Regions from separate parts of the Paenibacillus sp. J22R3 genome, predicted to be linked through region 2. Evidence: predicted binding sites of a transcription regulator. Region 2 holds the regulator's gene; each other region holds the start of a gene.
What was found. Region 2 encodes LexA, which represses DNA repair genes until DNA is damaged. Its sites were predicted from a motif close to CGAACATATGTTCG; they were not measured.
Positions count from the first base shown of each region.

Region 1 (3,284 bases), on a different contig from region 2:
CCAGATTTCATACGATTTAAAATGGAGGACATGAATGACGTTTTCGAAGTCATAATACAACTTCAACCATTGTTAAGAAAATAATTCTACCTGGGGGTAAGTAGCCTAGATAACACATCCGCACTTGTAACGGTTATCCCCCATTCTCTAATAATAGAGGGTAACAACAGGCTCTACGCTGCAGCACTCCAATTTCCGAACACTGTAAAAAGAAACCATGCTAGATGGGCAAATTTGTCCTCTCGCATGGTTCATTTTTATTTGGGGAGTAGTAATGAAACTCGTCATTCGGGCATGTCGTTTAAGCTTCTATAGAGAGTTTAACGGGACTTCCTCTATTAATGATGAGCTGCTATTCCTCACATTCCCAACGTCCTTCGAAACCGGATATTTAATCATTTCAGAATTGGGATAGGGTTTCATGAAGCTCAACACTTTCTCGGTCTCATCGATTTCTGGACTTATCCAGTTCGCAGCATCGGTGCCGGTCAAAATCACAGGCATTCGGTCATGTACGGTGGAAACGAGCTCATTCGGAGTTGTTGTTATGATCGTAGATGACCTAACCTCTTCCCCAGTGGACGGATCCCGCCAAGAATCGTATAAACCGGCAAACCCAAAAACACCTTTTGATTCTAGCTGGAATCGATACGGTTGCTTACTATCGGCTTCCTGTTTCCATTCTTAAAACCCATTGCTCACAACCAGGGCGATTCCGTTTCAGTAAATGTCGGAAAGCCGGCTTCTTTTCAATACCTTCTGCTCTGGCATTGATTGTTTTATATGCAATTTTTGCGTCCTTACTAAAGAACGGAATCAATCCCCATAGATACCCTTCCAATACCCGCTTCCCTTCCCGATTGATGATGCATGGGACTGTCTGGGTAGGAGCTACATTGTAGCGCTTTTTGAATAATCATAATTCACCTCGTCAACGGAGAATGTATCGATAATTTCACTCAGGTCGGCCGCAATCGTGAATCTTCCGCACAAGCAGCATCCCTCCTCACGGGGATATATTTCCCTTAAGAAGCGGTTTTAGTCAATCCATTCATCCCGTTGGACATTTCGTTTTCTGCCCACTTTATGATGTATGTATGTATATGTTATGTATATGTATGTATGTTTTTGTTGTTGTAAAATTTCCAGAAACATACCTTGCATACCGAACATGCGTTTGTAGTATAATAAAGGAACAAATGTTCGTGTGGAGGCGATAATATGCCATCATTACACTCGCAAATAAGCAAATATAAAGGGATGGCCATAGTGATTATTTATCAGGACAGGAACAATCGGATTACCAAGAGACAAATCCTTATACAATCCGTTACCCCTACGCATGTACGTGCGACTTGCCTGGAATCAGGTGGGCTACGGCTATTTAAGATTCACAATATCTTGGCGCATGAGCCGGTGATCCGAAATGCCGGGTAAAGAACGGGTCGTTTTCCTCGCGGATGCACAGTCTTTCTATGCCTCCGTAGAAAAGGCTACTCACCCCGAACATGCGAATAAACCTGTCGTAGTAGGAGCTGACCCAAGTCGTAAATCAGGGATTGTGTTAGCTGCTTGCCCGATCGCTAAATCCTTCGGTGTTTCTACAGCTATGCGACTAGGTGAGGCTCTTGCAAAGTGTCCTCAGCTCGTCGTAATTCGGCCGCGGATGCAAACGTATATCAGCGTATCGCTGCTCATTAATCAGATCTATAAGTCATTTACACCGCTTGTAGAGACGTTTTCGATCGATGAGTCCTTCCTTGATATCACAGGTTCAATCGCACTTTACGGTTCGCCACTTGAGATCGCCAGTCAAATGCAAAGCAAGGTGCTACTCTCAACCGGTGTATGGACCCGGGTTGGCTGTGGTCCAACCAAGATTCTGGCTAAGACAGCAACGGATAATTTCGCTAAGAAACACCCTGAAGGATTTTTTACACTTAATTTCGACAATATCGAGTCTGAATTATGGCCATTACCGATAAGCAGCATGTTTATGGTCGCCTCCCGCATGACAGCGCACTTTATTCGTATGGGAATTCATACGATCGGCGACCTGGCTAGGATGGAACTGCATGATTTTAAGCGGAGAATGCGGCAACGGATGGGCAAACAGAGTGACATTAAAGCCATTTATTACTGGCAGACAGCGCGTGGTATCGACCCTAGTCCCGTCGTTCCTGGAGCGTTTGGGAAGCCCAAATCGATTACTAGAGGACGCGCCTTACCGTGGAAACTATACCAAACCTTACCCGAAATTGAACCTCTGCTACTCGAACTCGTCATTGAGGTATGTCGAACATCTCGGCATCACAAATATAAAGGCAGGAAAGTCACGGTTAGTGCTGGTACGACAGATGGCGTTAAGACAAGCGGCTTCAGCCGGCAAATTACATTAGATAGTTCTAGCTGCTTGGAGCATCATATACTAGCTGCTGCGCATAAGATTTTCATGTCTCATTGGGACGGAAATCCTTTGACCCACCTTGGGGTGGATATTTCAGAGCTATCAGACAACAGCGTGTATCAGCTGGACCTTTTTGAGGATTTACCTCGTAAGCTCGAACTTGCCGCAGCAAAGGATAAAATCAAGGATCGGTACGGTGAAGCGGCTATTCTAAGCGCAGCATCGCTCCTGAAATCTGGCCAGGCGCGTGACAGGGCTCGAAAAATTGGAGGACACTTTAAATGAGTAAATTTCTAGAGGGGAATGGTCGTTGGGGCACTAAGTTTATATCGCCCGAACATCGTGATCAGCTTAACGAGCAAACCAATCCGGATAGATCAATACAAAAGGTGCCGCAGAATTTGTTGATAATGGTACGTGACTCCGTACTTCTGCCAATAATGATGACAGTGGTTGATAACAATCGTCTTGAGATCGAGAGGTCAAACTTTGCCTTGAAAAGACTTTACGCGGCATCTGCAAATCATCTGATAAATATCATCCATGCAGATTTAGTAAGAATCCGCAAAGAATTGAGAGAAAATCAAATTAAAGTAATTGAGGACGAGCGAATCGACGACGCCGTGCACTATAAATTTTTCTATCGTGGTTATGAGCATAAGTTTGCTTTGATGAGGTTTTTAGTAAGGTCAGAAGTCAGTACACGAATAGGTAAATATATCGCTCAATTCGAAAAACATCTCGATGAGGTTAAAAATACGTAATGAGTCTTTGAATAGATACAGGCATCAAAAGTTAAAATAAAAAGCCGGCGTGATGACTCCTCCGGCTTTTTAACATATAAACTGGATTTGATCCAAAGCTGATTGTCCCCTGC
Region 1 is NZ_JBWDNS010000008.1:127,133-130,416, reverse strand. Features, by position in the region: partial or broken gene AC0YN4_RS27645 (SOS response-associated peptidase) at 310-672, opposite strand; gene AC0YN4_RS27640 (SOS response-associated peptidase family protein) at 662-865, opposite strand; gene AC0YN4_RS27635 (DNA polymerase IV) at 1,427-2,692, shown strand; gene AC0YN4_RS27630 (YhjD family protein) at 2,689-3,171, shown strand.
Region 1: the regulator LexA is predicted to act here: its motif matches at 1,167-1,180, upstream of AC0YN4_RS27635 (DNA polymerase IV).

Region 2 (3,284 bases):
CTCAGCACGCGTATCGAAGTTCGTAGTCCAGATCCAGCAGCTAATCCATACCTGGCGCTTGCAGTTATGCTTAAAGCAGGTCTTGATGGTATCCGCAACAAAACTCCGCTGCCGGCTCCGACTGACCGTAATATCTACGTGATGACGGATGAGGAGCGTATCGAAGAGGGCATCCCTACCTTGCCGGATGACCTGAAAGAAGCATTGACTGAGCTGCTTCGCAGCGAAGTTATTTGTGAAGCGCTTGGCGATCACGCGCTTGCCCATTTCTATGAGCTTAAAGAAATCGAGTGGGATATGTACCGCACGCAAATCCACGAGTGGGAACGCGATCAGTACTTGACGCTCTACTAGAACCGAAGAAACCCTTGATGCCGTATGGTATCAAGGGTTTTTTGTGTCTTCGAGTATTAGTGCTTCCGCACTTGTACCTCTGCTTTCGCATACGATGCCACAATAGCCATTCGATTCATGAAGGAGGCAGCGTATGTGAAGAAGCAAGCGGCGACAAAAGAGGAGAAACGGTTTCGACTCACCGGAGCGATATTATCCCATGTAGCAGCAACTATGGTGCCATTCTTAAGGAAGATCGTACTGAACTATTCCTATGCCCTGAAATGGTCCAAGGCTATTCGCGGCGCGGATTTAGATACCTTATCCGCTCTATTTAAGTCGGTTGTGCCTTCTGCTAAATTAAATGGGTTCTCTACGAATGCCATAGGTTACTTCTTTGATTTTGAGTTCCCTGAACCAGTTCTTCAATATTCCATCGGAACGACGATTCCGCCCGGAACGACCCAATTCACATTCTCAACCCCGATTCATCGAGCTATTGCAAGAGCAATTCTGCCTTTCTATAAAGCGCTTCGTTCCTCTTCAACATACGCAGCTGCTGTTGCGGCTGCCGTGAACAATAATAATCGAACACGATTGGCAGCCTTGATTCGACAAAAAGTAACAGCATGCGCGCTTAAATCGATAGCAATTGATTTCTCCGGCATAGCCTTAAGCTTCAAATACAAGAGAAGTAAATTCACCTATCGTCATTTGTTATTCCGCGAAATCGTAGGTTAGCTGACATAATGGAGGTACATCGGCGTTGCGTGACGGGTGACAGAAAAAGGGGCATTTCCTGACGCTGCTGCAGCGAGAAGAAATGCCCCTTATCATTTGTTTGTTAGTGGATGTCGCGGAAAAGCCCGATGACTTTACCGAGAATGGAGACGTTACGCAGACGGATCGGTTCCATCGTGGAATTCTCCGGCTGCAGACGGATATGATCCTTCTCTTTATAGAAGGTCTTAACAGTTGCTTCGTCTTCTTCTGTCATCGCAACGACGATATCGCCGTTGGAAGCGGTTTGCTGTTGGCGGACAATGACGTAATCGCCGTTATGAATGCCTGCTTCGATCATACTTTCACCGACAACGTTCAGGATGAATACATTGTGGTCGCCAACCCTGTCAGCCGGAAGGGGGAAGTAATCCTCGATGTTCTCTGTTGCAGTAATCGGTACACCGGCAGTTACCTTACCTACCACAGGAACCTTAGCAATGGAAAGCGGGAATGGAATCTCGTTGTCTTCGCCGTCCAAGATCTCAATTGCGCGAGGTTTAGTTGGGTCACGGCGAATAAGGCCTTTCTTCTCCAGGCGATCAAGATGGCCATGGACTGTAGAGCTGGAAGCGAGTCCGACCGCTTCACCGATCTCGCGAACGGAAGGCGGATAACCTTTCTCGCGAACTTCCGTCTTAATGAATTCTAGTATCGCCTGCTGGCGGTTTGAAAGTTTCGACACCGGAATCACTCCAAAGTTTCATTTGTGTCAAATTATAACACAGAACCGGAGTTCGTACAAACATAAGTTCGAGAAACACAGGTTCGCATATTTTTACGAACAAATGTTCCAAAAACGCTTGACCACAAACAAACGTTCGTGTTATTCTTGATTTATCAAATAGAACAAACGTTTGGGGTGCTGGAGAATGATGACAACGATGTCCACTTACTCTTCTAATTATAAAGGTGAAGCTCGCAATACACGGAATACTCGCGCTGTGAAGCGTACTTGGCAAGAGAGAAGAACAGAACGCCTATTAATGAGACTAGCCGCAGCAACACTGTTCTTCGTACTGCTGTTCACAGGACTCTCACTGATGACAAGCCAAGCGAACAGTGAATATCCTGCAGCGCCAACTGCTTCGGAACAGATTGTAGTTGTTGGCTCAGGTGACACACTATGGAACATCGCTAGCAGTATTCGTAAGGAAGGCGAAGATATTCGTCATGTTGTTTTTAACTTGAAACAACGGAACAACTTAACCTCCAGCTCGCTGCAAGCCGGACAATCCTTAATTATCCCTGTTGAATAACTGGGCTCGCCGAAACAGCTTCAATAGAATCAATACATACTTACAAGAATGATCCATAGGAATCTACATTCAGAAGTCTGAGTCTCTATTGCTCAGGCTTTTTTTATTTCTGGCGGCATAACGTAATTATAAGGTGCACCCGAGGTGGAAAGAGGATGGAGAAGACAAGTGAAAACAAGCCTCAGAGAGGGCCATTTCGCCTTGACAATGGGCAATTAAAAATGTCAAAGTAAAGAATGACATGTTGGCCGAATCAGGGAAGGAGCTTATTTGAAATGGAAAAGATTATCGCCCGTATTAATGAACTATCCAGAAAGAACAAAACCGTAGGGTTGTCGCCGGAGGAACTGGTCGAACGCGACGAGCTTCGCCGTCTATACCTTGAGAATTTCAAGAATAACTTCCGGAATCAACTCGATACCATTAAATATGTGGAAGATGAAGAGAACGGGGAAGATACGATCAAGCATTAGCAGCAGTCTATTTGAAGGAGGACATGTAGCATGCAATATCGTTTACTTGGCCGAAGCGGTTTAGCCGTATCGGAGCTTTGCTTAGGTACAATGACGTTCGGTAATACGACAAGCGAGACGGATTCCATAGAGATGATGAATCGTTTCTTCGAGAAAGGCGGCAATTTCCTTGATACTGCGAACGTGTATGTATCCGGCCGCTCTGAAGAGATTGTAGGTAAAGCGATCAAAGATCGACGTTCAGAAGTCGTGCTCGCAACGAAAGTGAGATTCGCGACTGCGAATCACCCAAACGGCGTCGGTGTTTCAAGAAAGCATATTATGGATGCCGTCGAAGCAAGCTTGAAGAGACTTGATACCGACTATATCGACCTCTATCAAGTGCATGTGTGGGATCACGCAACACCGATTGAAGAGACGCTTCGCGCTCTTGATGATC
Region 2 is NZ_JBWDNS010000001.1:177,284-180,567, forward strand. Features, by position in the region: gene glnA (type I glutamate--ammonia ligase) at 1-354, shown strand, start outside; gene AC0YN4_RS00805 (hypothetical protein) at 490-1,074, shown strand; gene lexA (transcriptional repressor LexA) at 1,178-1,798, opposite strand; gene AC0YN4_RS00815 (LysM peptidoglycan-binding domain-containing protein) at 1,986-2,372, shown strand; gene AC0YN4_RS00820 (DUF896 domain-containing protein) at 2,648-2,845, shown strand; gene AC0YN4_RS00825 (aldo/keto reductase) at 2,876-3,284, shown strand, end outside.

Region 3 (3,284 bases), on a different contig from region 2:
CTCCATACGATCCGGCGCTTCAATGGTAACCAGCAGTCTGTACATGGCCTCGCACATTTGTCTGACGCTGCCGGCTTTCTTCATCTCTCTGCCGAATTTGCGCAGAATCGGTACAACCGCTTCCCTTGCGGCCATAATGGCTTCAAATTCCCGCAGCTCATTCTCGCCTGCTTGAACGGGATCGCCATCCAGCGTATCACGCATTAATGGCTTCCACTGGCTGAGCGTCGTCCATCTGTTGCCATTCATGCCTGATGCAAGTGCATAGTTTTCTAGCAAATCAAACGTTTCCCGCGTTATACTGCCGTCCTCAGGGATGAGAAGCTCTGATTTAATGCAGCGGAATACGGCTTCATAACGCCAGCCGTGTGTCGCGATCTCCAGCGCAGAACGAATAAACTCGACGAACGGATGATGTAGCGCACCATTCTTCTGATCGAGGAAAAAGGGGATGCCGTAGTCAGCGAATACAGCTTTAATATAATCGTTGTAATCCGGCGCATTACGTACCATAACGGCCATATCCCGATAGCGCAGCTCTTCGTCACGTACTCGGCGCGTAATATCGCGAGCGACCGCCTCAACTTCTGCCCGGCGATTGGCTGCAGCATGAAGCGAAACGCCCCCTTGCGCCAGTTCAGTCTCCGTTAGATGAATCGGCTTCCTTCCGCCGTAGTGGCGTTCCAAATGCGCAAGCATCGGATTCTCCTTGAACCTGTACGGCGTTCCGTCGAGGAATACCGGCTCCTCGATCTCCACACCGTTCTCGATTGCCAAATCACGTAGCTTCATATAGGTCTCCGCAGTCGGCCGGAATAGATCCAGCTCATGCGGCTGTTCGCTTTGCTCGTAAAGCTTGTCCAGGCATAACGTTACAGTCATCCCTTTGGAGTACTTCATTAAGGTGCCGAGCGCGTCGAATTCTTTGGGTGTAAAGCCGTGAAACCCATCTACCCAAATCTCTGTATCTGCCATTGAAGGCGCTTGATGATAACCCTTGACAAGCCAGCTCAAATAATCCTCGGCATCGACATAGAGCCCGTCCAGTTCACGTTCAAGGCCTGAGGAAATCATTTGCAGATCGTGAAGCTTTCTCCCAAGCAGCAAGCTGCCCTTCTGAGGCATGCGGCTTTCGACAAATGTGGAAAGCTCATCTGTACCGATCCCGTACCGCTTCCACTCCGTCATCAGCTCGCCAAGACGCTCGATGAAACCATGCTGGGACTCGCTGCCTTTAAACAGCTGCAGTTGCTCCTCAAGGCGGTGGACGATTTTGTAAAGCAGCATATTCTTGCCGTTCTCGCTAATAGGAACCAGTGCAGTACCGCCTGTCTCCTGCATAATCCGGAACGAAAGACGGCGGAAGCTGAGTGCCTGCGCCCTTATAGAACCATTCAGCTCTGCATGGTTCAGTAATGCATATTCCGTTTGGAAGGTTGCCTGCTCCGGCACCAAGATGACAATCGGCGGCCCGTCCGGCTGTGCCAGCACGTTGCTGCGAATTTGATCCAAACAATAATGGGTCTTACCCGACCCTGACCGGCCAATTACAAATCGGAGCGTCATAATCCGCCAACCTCTTCTCGTTATTCGATTCTCCTATTCTACCATACGCCCCAGCTTGTTTCATCTGAAAACACAAACATTTGTTCGTTTTGAGCGAAGGTAAATTGTTCTTTGTCCCTTTTGGCTGAAGCCGCCACCCTCATCAATTGGAATATTGCACGTTCTGCAACATTTATCCTAGTACAGCGTGCAAAACAGAGAATTGTTGCTCGTTCTGCAACAATCCCCAAAGAAGCTGATTAAAACTAATCTAAAATATTGGAAATGTTGCATTCTCGGCATCATATCTCTTTATCAACCCGATGCATGGAGCAAATGTTGTATTTTGAGCAGTATTGTTCATGGCGGAGATCATCACGACGGCGGTGGCGGTGGTATGACACCGGTTTTGTTGGTGTTGGTTCAGCAACCCTAATAAACAATAAAAAACGCCCCCTTTACTTAAGCGATCACTTAAGTAAGGGAGCGTTAAAAACGAATATCAAATGCTGCTAGCGGCTTCGCACTTCGAATATGCCAAACTTCAAATAATGCCCTTCGTTGACGCCGACGATTTGGGGATGATCCTTGCCCGCTGCGCGCCAATCGATTAAGCGAAGTGTCTTCCCTGCATCAATGGCAGCCGCTTGGATCGTCTCGAGAAATAGCTCGGGACGCATATGGTAGGAGCAGCTGGCTGTAACCAGGTAGCCGCCTTCATTCACGAGCTTCATTCCATGAAGGTTGATATCCTTATAGCCGCGTACCGCGCCTTCAATTGCGTTCTTCGACTTCGTGAACGCCGGCGGATCAAGTATGACCACATCCCATTTACGGCCTGCTTCCCCCATCTTCTTGGAGGTATCCACTGCCTTCGCACTGCCGCGCTCTTGACGCACTTCGATTCCCTTCACTTGTCTGCGAAGATATTCGAACGCATCCGCTACGACAAACTCTACTCGCTCCTCGAAGCCGTTACGAACGACATTGCGGCGTGCGGTTTCGATGGCATGCTCGGATACATCGAGACAGGTTACTTTCTTGGCACCGTATTTGCAGGCGTGCAGCGTGAAGCTGCCCGTGTGCGCGAAACATTCAAGCACTGTAGCGCCATCCCAATACGGGAACGTGACTACTTTGCCATTCGCATTGACGGGGACTAGCTTCTCTTCGTTAAGAGCCGCCAATGTGCCGGTATCGTCTGACGGAGCCGAAGATGGTTCGCCATCTGCGACAGACTTCAATTGAATGCCGCTGCGCGTACCCCAGCCGAGCATCAGAGGTGCAATAGAAGCTCTGTTCTCGCGTTGATCGAAGAAGTAGCCGGTCTTCTGGCCTTCAACGATATCCACTTCCATCTGCAAGCCATTTTCCAAAATATCAACGATACGCGGACACTCCCCATAGAGTACCCCTGTCCGCTGCTCGACGCCTTCCAATTCACGAACGGATACATCACTGCGCTCGTAAATGCCTTGAGGAGCAAATACAGCAACCAATGCGGCAACAATCGCTTCACGGCGAACCTCCATGCCAAGCGTCAGCAGTTGTACAACAAGCACAGCTCCAAAACGATCTACGATAAGTCCCGGCAGAAAATCAGCCTCGCCGTAAACCATCCGGCAATCATGCCCTTGCACGAACCGGCTCCGATGTTGTGCACACTGCATGAAACGTTCCCGGAAGAACGCCTCATCCATGGCTTCGATCGGTTTATAGGATGTTACCCGAACCGTAAT
Region 3 is NZ_JBWDNS010000009.1:57,464-60,747, forward strand. Features, by position in the region: gene addB (helicase-exonuclease AddAB subunit AddB) at 1-1,566, opposite strand, end outside; gene AC0YN4_RS28355 (class I SAM-dependent rRNA methyltransferase) at 2,058-3,284, opposite strand, start outside.
Region 3: the regulator LexA is predicted to act here: its motif matches at 1,640-1,653, upstream of addB (helicase-exonuclease AddAB subunit AddB).